One region of the Oxobacter pfennigii genome, then DNA from elsewhere that is predicted to be linked to it. Evidence: riboswitches for the same ligand, from Rfam matches in the RefSeq annotation. Region 1 holds a riboswitch; the other holds the start of a gene.
What was found. A riboswitch is a leader RNA that binds a small molecule or an ion and turns the genes downstream of it on or off. The one in region 1 is predicted to bind S-adenosylmethionine.
Positions count from the first base shown of each region.

Region 2: another riboswitch for S-adenosylmethionine. It lies ahead of metK (methionine adenosyltransferase); the one in region 1 lies ahead of OXPF_RS01435 (trans-sulfuration enzyme family protein).

Region 1 is NZ_LKET01000014.1:113,781-119,902, forward strand. Features, by position in the region: gene OXPF_RS01430 (homoserine dehydrogenase) at 1-1,205, shown strand, start outside; gene OXPF_RS01435 (trans-sulfuration enzyme family protein) at 1,272-2,423, opposite strand; SAM riboswitch class I at 2,568-2,682, opposite strand; gene OXPF_RS01440 (RrF2 family transcriptional regulator) at 2,836-3,282, opposite strand; gene nifH (nitrogenase iron protein) at 3,438-4,316, opposite strand; gene OXPF_RS01450 (NifB/NifX family molybdenum-iron cluster-binding protein) at 4,318-4,686, opposite strand; gene OXPF_RS01455 (ABC transporter substrate-binding protein) at 4,802-5,899, opposite strand; gene OXPF_RS01460 (ABC transporter ATP-binding protein) at 5,929-6,122, opposite strand, start outside.
Region 2 is NZ_LKET01000029.1:213,792-219,913, reverse strand. Features, by position in the region: gene OXPF_RS08915 (Crp/Fnr family transcriptional regulator) at 1-148, opposite strand, end outside; gene OXPF_RS08910 (cupin domain-containing protein) at 261-587, shown strand; gene OXPF_RS08905 (DUF5661 family protein) at 815-1,186, opposite strand; gene metK (methionine adenosyltransferase) at 1,300-2,493, opposite strand; SAM riboswitch class I at 2,648-2,748, opposite strand; gene OXPF_RS08895 (flagellar hook-basal body complex protein) at 2,851-3,642, opposite strand; gene OXPF_RS22435 (hypothetical protein) at 3,657-3,833, opposite strand; gene OXPF_RS08890 (hypothetical protein) at 3,833-4,303, opposite strand; gene OXPF_RS08885 (FliA/WhiG family RNA polymerase sigma factor) at 4,336-5,052, opposite strand; gene OXPF_RS08880 (MinD/ParA family protein) at 5,096-5,977, opposite strand; gene flhF (flagellar biosynthesis GTPase FlhF) at 5,977-6,122, opposite strand, start outside.

The DNA of each region.
Region 1 (6,122 bases):
TTAAAAAACGCTCCGGGTACGAGATAGAAGTTTCAAAGATACTTGTCAGAGACCTTAATAAGGACAGGAGTATTTCAATACCTCCAGGGATATTGACTGCAAATCCGGATGATATATTAAATGATAACAGTGTAAAGATTGTCGTAGAATTATTAGGCGGAATGGACCCTGCCAAAGATTATATACTAAGATCAATTGAAAATAAAAAGCATATTGTTACAGCAAATAAGCTTCTGATTGCCACTGCAGGAGAAGAACTCTTTTCTGCCGCTTATGAAAAAGGGGTACAACTATGTTTTGAAGCAAGTGTCGGCGGCGGTATACCTATAATTAAAAATATAACCGAAAGTCTTACTGCCAATAAAATCGAAGAAATTATAGGTATTGTAAACGGCACAACAAATTACATTCTTTCTAAGATGGCCGATGATGGAGTGAATTTCCAGAACGCTTTAAAGGAAGCACAAATAAATGGACTTGCCGAGGCAGATCCTACTTCCGATGTGGAAGGCTATGATGCTTTATACAAGCTTTTAATATTAGCTTCCCTTGCTTTTGATACAAAAATTGATGTTAATACAATCCACAGAGAAGGAATTCGAAACATTGAATCAATAGACATTAAATATGCACAAGAATTAGGGTATGCAATCAAGCTTCTGGCTGTTGCCAGGGATAAAGGTGATAAATTAGAGCTTAAGGTTCATCCGGCAATGGTGCCTGCTTTCCACGCACTTTCAAATGTTAAGGATTCCTTTAATGCAATCCTAATTAAGGGGAATGCCGCAGGGGACTTGATGTTTTACGGAAGAGGGGCAGGAGATTTGCCAACCGGCAGTGCAGTAGTGGGAGATATAATATCCATATTGAGAAATAAAAGGGATTTACCCTTCAAAAGGCTGTTTAAAAATGATACTATTCAAAAGAAGGTCTGCTCTGCTGAAGAAGTCGTATCATCATATTATATCAGGGCTAGTGCCGGGAATATTCCCCATGTTTTCGATAAAATAAAATCCATATTTGCAGAAAATGATATCAATATTTTAAATATTATTAAAAACGTTGAATCTCAGAATACTGTTTATTTTGCGTTAAAGACCGGCTGTACGTCAAAAACAAATTTAGATAAAGCTTTAAACAAGATAATGGATATTCATTATGTTGATAAAGTTGAAAATATAATAAGGATAGAAGATTTATATTAAAATAAGCTTATTGCTGCGAAATACAGCAATAAGCTTATTTATTTAACAGCAAAGAAATCGACTGTTTTATCTGCCAATGGCTTGTTCAAGATCCTTTATTAAATCAGTTACATTTTCTATACCTATGGATAACCTTAAGAGCTTGTCTGTTACCCCCAGCCTGTTTCGCATTTCTACCGGTATTGCTTCATGTGTTTGCACATAAGGATAGGTAATAAGACTTTCTACTCCCCCCAGGCTTTCCGCAAAAGTAATGACCTTCACATTTTTTAATATTTTTGCTACCATTTCCACAGACTTTACTGTAAATGAAATCATTGAACCAAACCCGGTAGCTTGTTTAATGGATACCTGATATTCATCATGCCATGGCAATCCAACATAATAAACCTTCTCTACTTCATTATTTTCATGCAGCCATTTTGCTATCTCAAGGGCATTATTCTGCTGTTTATCCATCCTTATCGCAAGAGTTTTTATCCCCCTTAGTATAAGCCAGCTGTCGAAAGGAGACAAAACAGCTCCGGTGGATTTTTGTATAAACCTGAACCTTTCAATCAGTTCTTCATCATTTACAACAATTAATCCCGCCAGCGTATCATTATGCCCTCCAAGATATTTAGTACCGCTGTGTACTACTATATCAACTCCAAAGTTTAAAGGTTTCTGATAATATGGCGTTAAAAATGTATTATCTACTATGGTCAGTATGCCTTTCTGCTTTGCAGTTTTTACAACTTCCGCTATATCAGTAACCTTCATCATTGGGTTTGATGGGGTTTCAATTAAAATCGCCTTTGTATTATTTTTTATTCCTTGTATCATCGTTTCTAAATTACTGGTATTCAGATATGAAGTTTCTATTCCATACTTCTTGTATATTTCTTCAAATAGCCTGTAAGTACCTCCATAGAGATCATCAGATATAATAATATGATCACCTGCAGAAAATATGGTAGCTATTGCTGTTATAGCAGCCATCCCTGTTGAGAATGCCAAGCCTTCTTTACCCGACTCAAGCTTTGCGATTGTTTTTTCCAATTCTTCTCTTGTCGGGTTTTGAAGCCTTGAATAATCATATCCCGTACTCTGATTCAAACCAGGATGCCTGAATGTAGCACTCTGATAAATGGGAAAACTTATGGCTCCTGTTTTTTCATCATATCCTTTATATCCATGTACAACTTGCGTATCAATACAATAATAATCCTCTTTCATAGTAAACTCCTCCTGCATATTTGTAATTTTATTTCAATCATTGATATTCTTTTATAGTTTTTATTGGATAAAATTAAAAACCTCCTTCACCAATAATTATGGACGAAAGAGGTTAATAAATTTCCACCATTTTGTTACTATCCTCTCTCATCTTCCACTTAAATTAATCAAGCGTAGGAATTGGCACCTTTTCAGATAAATGAATCTGAAGGTTGCCGAGGCTTCATCGGGCCAGTCCCTCTGCCTCTCTTGATGAGAATTGTTCAAGTATTTAATTTTTCTAATGTTATCATTATAAATATAATGTGTCAAGCAGAATTAACTATAATACTGTTCTATATAAATTCGCAATGAAACTTTTTGCATTGATTAATAACTGATGCGCAGCCCAAAACACATTACATATACACAACTAAATGAAAAACATATATCCTTGATCTGTTCTATATTTTTCTATCTCATCTGCTAAATCATACAAAGTTATTCCTTGCAATGCAGTTTTAACCGCATCATCCAGAGGATCGAAAACTGATCGCCGTAAAGCTGTTTCAATTTCAGGAAATCCAGGCGAAACAGTCTCTTCCGTTCTTTCAAAAAGAGTAAGTTCCACTGCTGTCAGAATATCATAAACAGTTATTTCCTGAGGCACCCGGGAAAGCTGATACCCTCCCTGGGCTCCTTTTACAGAATTGACCAAGCCTCCTCTTTTCAGCAGTGAGAAAACCTGTTCCAAATATATTTTGGATATCCCTAACCTTTCTGAAATACTAATTATCGTAATATATTCACCGTTGTTATATAATTGAGCCATGTTTATCAAAGCGATAATCGCATAACGTCCCTTTACAGATATCCTCATATGTTAAATCTCCATTTCATACTTATACTTTATCTATTTGATAATATTTGAAAAAAATATCCTTGTCAATAGTATAGCCACCATGGAAAATTCTAAAAACCCAATCCCCATAGTCAGGAATTTATTTTTTCATATATGAAATGATAGATAGTGCATTATATATTGCTTGAAAGCTCGGGTCTTATAACTCCTGTTTCCAGAGCTAAAAGATAATCCGCCCATTTTGAAGCCCAATCCCTCAGTTCCTGTACTCCTAAAGGTTCCGGTGATTTTGAATCTGTGTGGTTTGCGATTTTATTTGCAAGGCTTAAATAAACCTTAGCCTGTTCTGAACCCGGTGCTGCTTCAATGGTGGTTTTCCCCTGAAGCTCACATTGAGTAACCGTGACTGAACGGGGTATATATTCCACAACCTGGGTTTTAGTCTGGGTGATAAAATCATCGACTATTTCCCTTGCATAAGGAGCGTTAATGGAATTTGCAATAACACCGCCAAGCAGTGCACCGCCTGAATTGGAATATTTTTTTATACCTTTGAAAAGGTTGTTTGCAGCATAAATAGCCATAAAATCAGCAGATGAAACGGTAAATACATGCTCGGCTATTCCTTCCCGTATTGGTACGGCAAATCCTCCGCATACGACGTCTCCCAATACATCATATATGACAAAATCAAGATCCAGCTCTTCAAATATACGCTGCTGTTTAAAAAGTTCCACTGCAGTTATAATACCCCGTCCTGCGCATCCTACACCGGGAGCAGGACCGCCGGCTTCAACACAATAAACACCGTTAAAGCCCTCATGTATTACGTCATGGGCATTTACCGTACTTTTTTCTCTTAAGGTATCAAGTACTGTGGGTATATAAGTGCCGCCCCTTAAGGTATTGGTAGAATCGCTTTTAGGGTCGCATCCGAATTGCATTACTTTATATCCCATTTTAGAAAGGGCAGCTGACAAATTTGAAGTAGTGGTGGATTTACCTATACCGCCTTTACCGTAGATTGCAATCTGAGTAATTTTTTTTGACATGTCATTTTTCCTCCATATAAGAATGATTTGTTTTGATAAAGTAATTTGTTAGTTTTGTTAAAGCATTTTCAATATAATCAGGCTGCTCGAAAACTGATATTTTGTTTATTTCCAGGGCTCTTTTCACGCCCATTCCGACCCTTGCAACCAGCACTGCCGTACAGTCTGAAAGCGCATTTATAACATATGAAAGTTCTTCATTCTTATGTTCCCCATTTGCGCAAAGAGGTGTAACAATACGTCTTTCTATATACTCTCTGGAGCCATCGGATTTGATATCGATGATAAAAAAATCCTTTGCCCGTCCAAAATGTTCATTTATCACTTTTCCGTCTGTACTGGCAACTGCCACACGCCATTTTCCGCCCATGAGAACCGCCTCCATAGAGTTAATATTTTAAATTAAATTTGATGCGCCACCCGATTTTTCTATGGACGGCGCATCTAATTCAGTAAAGGAGGTATATTGTAAAGTCAGATATTATTTATTTATATTCTTCAGGTATGCCGTCCAGTGCTGTAAAGCTGTTTTTATGAAGATTATCCACATCAACACCTGCATCAAGCATTCCTACTTCCTGAAGTTGTTTTGCAGTTATACCGAAAGCATCATATGCACCGCTTACTGAAGGAATATAATTAAATGTCTTTAACACTTTTGCATTTACTTCAGCATCTCCGGCTACCCATTTATTATCTACCTGTATTTTAGCTGCTTCATCCTGATTTTCCTGTACCCATGCGCTGGCCTTCTGCATAGCTCTGGTATATTTTGCGGCTATATCAGGATAATCAGTTACAATATTTTCCCGTACAAATGCTGAGCAGCAGTATTGATCCTTATATGGTGCATCAAGGGCTGAATCAAAGACTACATTCAGGTCATATTCATTGGCAGCGATTGTAGCTGTGGGATCATTCATGGCAATGGCATCAACTGCTCCGTTTTCAAGTGCGATTGGTAAATCTGTGGTGCTGTATACTACGAATTCTACTTCGGAATTCTGAACGCCGACACCAATTCCATTATCAGCCAATACGCGCTTTGTGAATATAATGGGGCTGCTGGTCATGCTTGGAACTCCTACTTTCTTTCCCTTGAAATCAGCCGGGCTTGTAATTCCTGAATCCTTTTTAGCCAGTACCTTGTCGCATCCGGTGTGCAATCCTGTAGTAATTTTTACCGGTAATCCGTTTGAAAGGGGCTGAACCAAGCTGGCAAGAAGACTGAAACCGGCATCAACCTGATTGGCTGTTACCGCATCAAAAATTGTTCCGGGGGCTAGCTTGGTAAGTTCAACCTTTAAGCCCTCTTCCTCAAAATAACCCTTTTCATATGCCATATGCAAAGGGGCTTCGCACAGACTTCCGCCATAACCTATTCTTAATACAAAATCCTTACTCTGGTCGGCTTCAACTGTGGGAGCAGGTGTACTGCTGCCTGGTGTGGCAGTTGAACCAGAAGGGGTCTGGTTTGAAGAACAGCCGGCAAGAACTGTCATCACCAAAGTGATGGCAAAGAGGGGTATAAGCAGCAACCTTCCTCTTTTTCTTTTAGTCACAGAGCTTTTCTTTGTAATCATTTTCATTCTCCTCTTCTTTTTATAATAATTTAAAGGTAATATTGTATTTCTTCTGTTTTTCCCGCAAAATTGAGAATTTTTAATATCTTAGCTCTTAAGTTTAAAAAGTCAGGTAAGTCCCTTCCGCGGGGCCGGCTTATATCTACCTGGATTATACTTTCGATTTTAGCGGGCCTTGGTGTCATAACAAATATCCTGTCGCTTAAATAAATGGCTTCATCTA
Region 2 (6,122 bases), on a different contig from region 1:
TATCCATTGTACGGCATATTTCATTTTGGAGATGAATGACCTGACCTTTATTATATTGCGTTATCCTGTAATTGTCCGAATGAAATAACCGAATCAACTCGGCTTGCGAAAAGCAGTTAAAAAGGTCAAAGCCCGATAAGGCATACATATAAGTATTTATTATAATTTCAACTCACCTCGATATTAGTTACCATGGTAACTTTTTTATTTTTGAGTTTCAAGTATATTATAAGAAATATGAAAAAGAAAGGAGTCCAATCATGTTAGAAAATATATACAGGTTTTCAAGAGACGATACAAAACTCATAGAAAAAATAATAGACGATGACCCGGTACTGATCAACCATATGATTTTGCCGGAAGGCGAGGGCCTTCCCGAGCACTATTCAAATTCAAATGTATATATGATCATTATCAGGGGGGAAATGACTTTAAAGTTAAACGATCAGGAACAGCATTTATATACCTGCGGCCAGATAATCAATATCCCTTATCAAACGAAGATGAATGTAAACAATTTTGGCGGTGGCGTATTGGAGTTTTTTGTGGTAAAATCTCCTAACCCCAAACACTACAAGAAAGACTGACCTTTGGAAAAATACTTACAGCTTGATCTGCAGATAAACATAGCTGCTTGCACCATCACTTCGCATTTATTAAATAAAGGAATCAAATGTTATCTATTTCATTGTTGACTACTCTTGCTGATTATTATACCCCATTTCTTACCTAAAATATAGCAAAACCGTGTAAAATCAACATTTTACACGGTTTGCCTCTAATTATCTCCGGGACTTTTGACCCAGCTGAACACCTATTTTCCGCTTATTCCCCAATATTGTTTTGCCTCGTCTTCCATCTTTTTAAGCCTGCTATAATAATCTGAGAATTCATTTAAGTGAGCAAGTGCTATTTTAGCAGTCATAACCGGATCATCATTTGTAACATTAGTTGCAGGATCCCTTCGGCCGTGTTCAAGCTCTACATCAAGTCCCATTCTGAACTGTTCAACGTCGAATTTACTGAAGTTAATATCCAGCATCCTTGCCAATTCAACAGCTTCTTCAGTTGTAAAGCTTTTCTTGACTTCATCTGAATTAAATCGGGGCACTGGATATGGCATCTTACAGCAGTTATATTTACGCGTCATTTCGTTGACATAGACCGGACAAATATATGGGGACATGAAAACCTCCATTAATATAATCATCAATATCATTCTATGATTTATGCCATGGTTTGCCATAGAATATGAAAGTGGACTGCTTTATATTTTTTAAAGCAGTCCACTAAAATAAATTATTTTAATTTTGCAAGCTCAGCCTTTATTTCTTCAACCTTGTTCAATTTTTCCCATGGAAGGTCAATATCGGTTCTTCCGAAGTGGCCGTAGGCCGCAGTTTGTTTGTATATAGGCCTTCTTAAATCAAGGTCCCTTATAATTGCCGCCGGCCTTAAATCAAATACCTTGTTTATTATATTTACAATAGTATCATCTGCAACGACACCTGTGCCCGAGGTATCAACTTCTATTGAAACAGGCCTTGCCACACCGATGGCATAAGCAATTTCTATTTCAAGTTTTGTTGCAACTCCTGCTGCCACCAGATTTTTAGCAACCCATCTTGCCGCATATGCTGCGGAACGGTCTACCTTCGTGGGGTCTTTTCCCGAGAATGCACCGCCGCCGTGTCTTGCATATCCGCCGTAAGTGTCAACGATAATCTTTCTTCCTGTAAGTCCTGAATCGCCCTGAGGCCCTCCTACAACAAACCTTCCTGTTGGATTGATGAAATACCTTGTATTTGCATCCAGATATTTTTCAGGAATTATTTCTTTTATTACATGCTCAATCATATCTTTTTCTATCTGCTCATGACTGACTTCCGGTCCGTGCTGTGTGGATATAACAACTGTATCCACTCTTACCGGGGTATTATCCGCATATTCCACGGTAACCTGAGTCTTTCCGTCCGGCCTTAAATAATTCAAAGTACCGTTTTTTCTGACTTCAGTAAGCCTTCTTGAAAGCTTGTGGGCAAGAGATATGGGAAGGGGCATTAATTCAGGTGTTTCGGCGCAGGCAAATCCAAACATCATGCCCTGATCTCCCGCACCTATGGCTTCTATTTTATCGAATTCCTCTCCATGCTTTGCTTCAAGAGCTTTGTCAACTCCGAGGGCGATATCGGCTGACTGTTCATCAATGGAAGTCAATACCGCACAGGTATCGCAGTCAAATCCGTATTTAGCCCTGGTATAGCCTATTTCCTCGATTGTGCGCCTTACTACTTTTGGTATATCCACATAGCAGTTTGTTGATATCTCTCCCATAACCAAAACTAAGCCTGTGGTTACTGCTGTTTCGCAGGCAACCCTTGCGTTAGGGTCTTTAGAAAAAATTTCGTCTAAAACTGCATCTGATATCTGATCGCATATTTTATCCGGATGTCCTTCTGTAACTGACTCTGAAGTAAAAAGTCTTTTAGTCATTTTATAACTCCTCCTTTTGATAACAGGGGCTTCTTTAATATGTAAATTATTCTTTTATCATTAGTTTGTTCAATATAAGAATTCCCTGAAAAAAATTTTTTTTTACACATTTACACAAAAAATAATACCTCTTCAGACGAAGAGGTTTTCCCTACCCTCATCTCGCGGCAATTATCCGCAGGAATTGGCACCTTGGCATAAAATGCTGGTTGCCGGGTTTCATCGGGCCTATCCCTCCACCTCTCTTGATAAGAGTGTATAAAACACATATATTTATTTACCAATTATATAATATATCATACTCACATTTAGTTGTCAATAATTATGAAATAAATCGAAAAATATAATTTTTTGCTGTTATTTCAAGGCTCCTACTTCATTTACAGATTTGTTCAAGGTCTCGTCTATTGATGCAATTACCCTCTGGTTTGCCTGAAAGCTTCTGATATTCACTATCATATTGGTCATTTCGCTGGTTAAATCCACATTGGACTGCTCTAAAATTCCCTGGCGGATATCAATATTCTGCGCTTCGGCTATCACAGGCTCATCTCCAGTAATGATTAGATTATTGCCTGCTTTTGCTATATTGTTATAATCCACAAAATCAACAGTAATTATTCGGTATCTGTCCACATTATCCACAGTTATAATACCGCTATCATTGACAGTAACCTGTCCACTGCCAACAACAGCAGGACCTGTCTCTCCTGTTTCCAAATCTTCCGCCATTAAAAATTCACCGTCAAGGTTTACAATTCTTCCCTCTGCATCCAATATAAAGCTTCCGTCCCTTGTATACCTTGCAGTCTCATTTATGTCATCATAGCTTCTTACTTCAAAAAAGCCCTGGCCAACAATCGCCAAATCAAGAGGATTTCCTGTCTCCATGAAATTTCCCTGACTGAAATCCGTGTATACTTCACCTTTGTGAACACCAAGAGATAGCGGACCTATATCTTTTCTCTCTAAAATACCGTTTCCTGTATCCTGTACGGTTTGCAGCATCACTTGGGAGAAAGATTCTGAAACCACCTTGTCCTGCTTGTATCCTATAGTAGTTGAATTTGCCATATTGTTTGCTGATGCGTCCTGCTTTGCCTGAATATTCTTCATACCGGCTGCCGCGGTATATATTCCTCTTAACATGCAATCACCTCCATTTACTTATTATACAGAGCCTTTATTTCATCCTGAAAAACCATACCCTTTTCCCGGGCAAGCCTTATCAGTTCATCATCCGATATTTTAGGTTTAGGTGCAGCCATCATTATCAAGGATGCCAAAACAAACCCTATCCCCATTCCTAATATAACCTTTTTATCCGAAAAAAGTGCCACTATTTTTTCATACCAAGCCTTAATAATACCTCCCCCTTCAGTATACCCAGCCTGTCTGCAATTTCTTCCACGCTCAAGCCTTCATCCTTCAAAAGGGCTGCCTGCTTGTTTACGTCCTTTAAATCATCCTTGTTTAATTTTAGCTGGGTGTTTTCTTTATGATCAATTGTATATGTTTCCTCAATTGCTTTAACTTCTTCTTTTACTTCCCTGCTTTCCTTTAGCCTTCCTATTTCACTCCAGAGTAAGTCCAATTTATCCTCCAAAGTGTCCAATTTATACATGATATCGCTTTCCTCCAAGAATTCCTTGAACTTTTCCTCATAACCCAATACCTGAAAGACAAACTCCGGCTTTGGTATCTCCTGCTCCTCAGCAGCCTTTTCAACAACAGGCTCACTTCTTTTCTGGGAACCCCTTACTCCTATTATAATTAATATAATTCCAACAGCAAAAACTATATACTGCATATATCCTCCAAACATATGACATAGGCGAATAGCTACTGATATTTAAGCTTTTTAAGGTTGTCCCTTAATCTTAATATAACCCTGCTGTGCAGCTGGGAAACCCTTGATTCGGATATACTCATTATCTGCCCTATTTCTTTCAGTGTTAATTTTTCATAATAGTAAAGACTTAAAACAAGTTTATCCTTTTCATTGAGCATTTCAATGGATTTCTTTAAAAGCTGCATTTTTTCTTTGTCTTCCAGTATCATTTCGGGGCGGGGGCTTTTAACATCCTCTATTGTGGCAGATAAAAATATATCATCATCGTCGGAATGGAATATTATCTCATCTAAAGAAACCACAGAAAGGTAATTCACATATCCCTCAATCTTTTGCAAATCCTCAATAGGTAAGTCAAGAGCTTCGGAGAGCTCGCTGTTTTTAGGATCTCTGCCCAGTTTTTCCTTTAGTTCTTCCCTTACCTCATTAAGCCTTGTGACCTTTCCCATGGCGCTTCTGGGCATCCAGCTTATCTTTCTCAATTCATCGATTATTGCACCCTTGATTCTTAAACTGGCATAGGTTTCAAATTTTACTCCCCTTTTGGGGTCGAACTTGTCTATTGCATCAATAAGGCCTATGACACCATAATTAATAAGGTCATCAGAATCCACAGGCGACATTTTTCCAATAGCTATCCTGCTTGCAATAAATTTTACCAGCGGAAGATATCTTAATATTGTATCTTCTCTGCTTTCACAATCCATAGCATATAAACCCAATTTGAAACCCTCCTCTCGAAATAATTTATCAGTCCAGTTTGCTGAAAAGATAGGAAATTTTATTAATAAAACCTTTTATACCGCCGCCTGTACTCTTTGTCTCAACCTCGTTTCCTAAAAGGGATGCAGCAATTGTGTTCAGGCATTTGCTGGCATCACAGGATGGATAGGCCACCTTGAAAGGTATCTGGTCCATGACGGCCGCCCTTACCTTTAAATCATCTATAACATAACCTAAGTAATTAACATCCTTATTAAGAAAATTCTTAACTGCCCTTGACAGTCTTTGATAGGTTACTTCCCCCTGCTTGGGAGTCATAGCCCTGTTTACCACCAGATTAATCCTGGTCTTGGGAAGGTGGCTTAAAGTTACCTTCATCAGACTGTATGCGTCGGTAATTGCCGTAGGTTCCGGAGTTGTAACGACTATAACCTCATCGGATACGGCAATAAAGCCCAATATATTTTTTGATATTCCGGCGCCTGTATCCACTATCAAAATATCCGTATCCTTAAGATCGCTGAATTTATCCGATAGTATCTTTCTCTGAGATTCTGTCAATTCAGCCAAGCTCTCTATTCCTGAGCCTCCCGGAACAACCTTTATACCTCCCGGACCGTTTATCAATATATCATTTATACCTTTATTGCTGAAAATCACGTCGTAAAGATTGGATTTTGCTATAACGCCTATTATTACATCAACGTTGGCAAGGCCTAGATCCGCATCCAAAACTACTACATCATTACCCTGCTCCTTTAATGCTATGGCAAGGTTCACCGAAAAATTGGTTTTTCCCACTCCGCCTTTACCGCTGGCCACGGTAATAACCCTGATATCCCGCTTGTTTTTCTTTTTCCTTTTTCGATACTCCGCAACATGCCTTCTGAGGTTTTGAGCCTGGTCCATTACATCGCCCCCTCACCTAAAATAAGATCAAGGAGCTTTTCTTTTGTAGCTTCTTCAATATCGTCAGGCACGTTTTGCCCTATTGCTATATAAGATACAGGAGCCTTTGTATTGCTTATTACATTCAAAATGGAACCATAGGTTG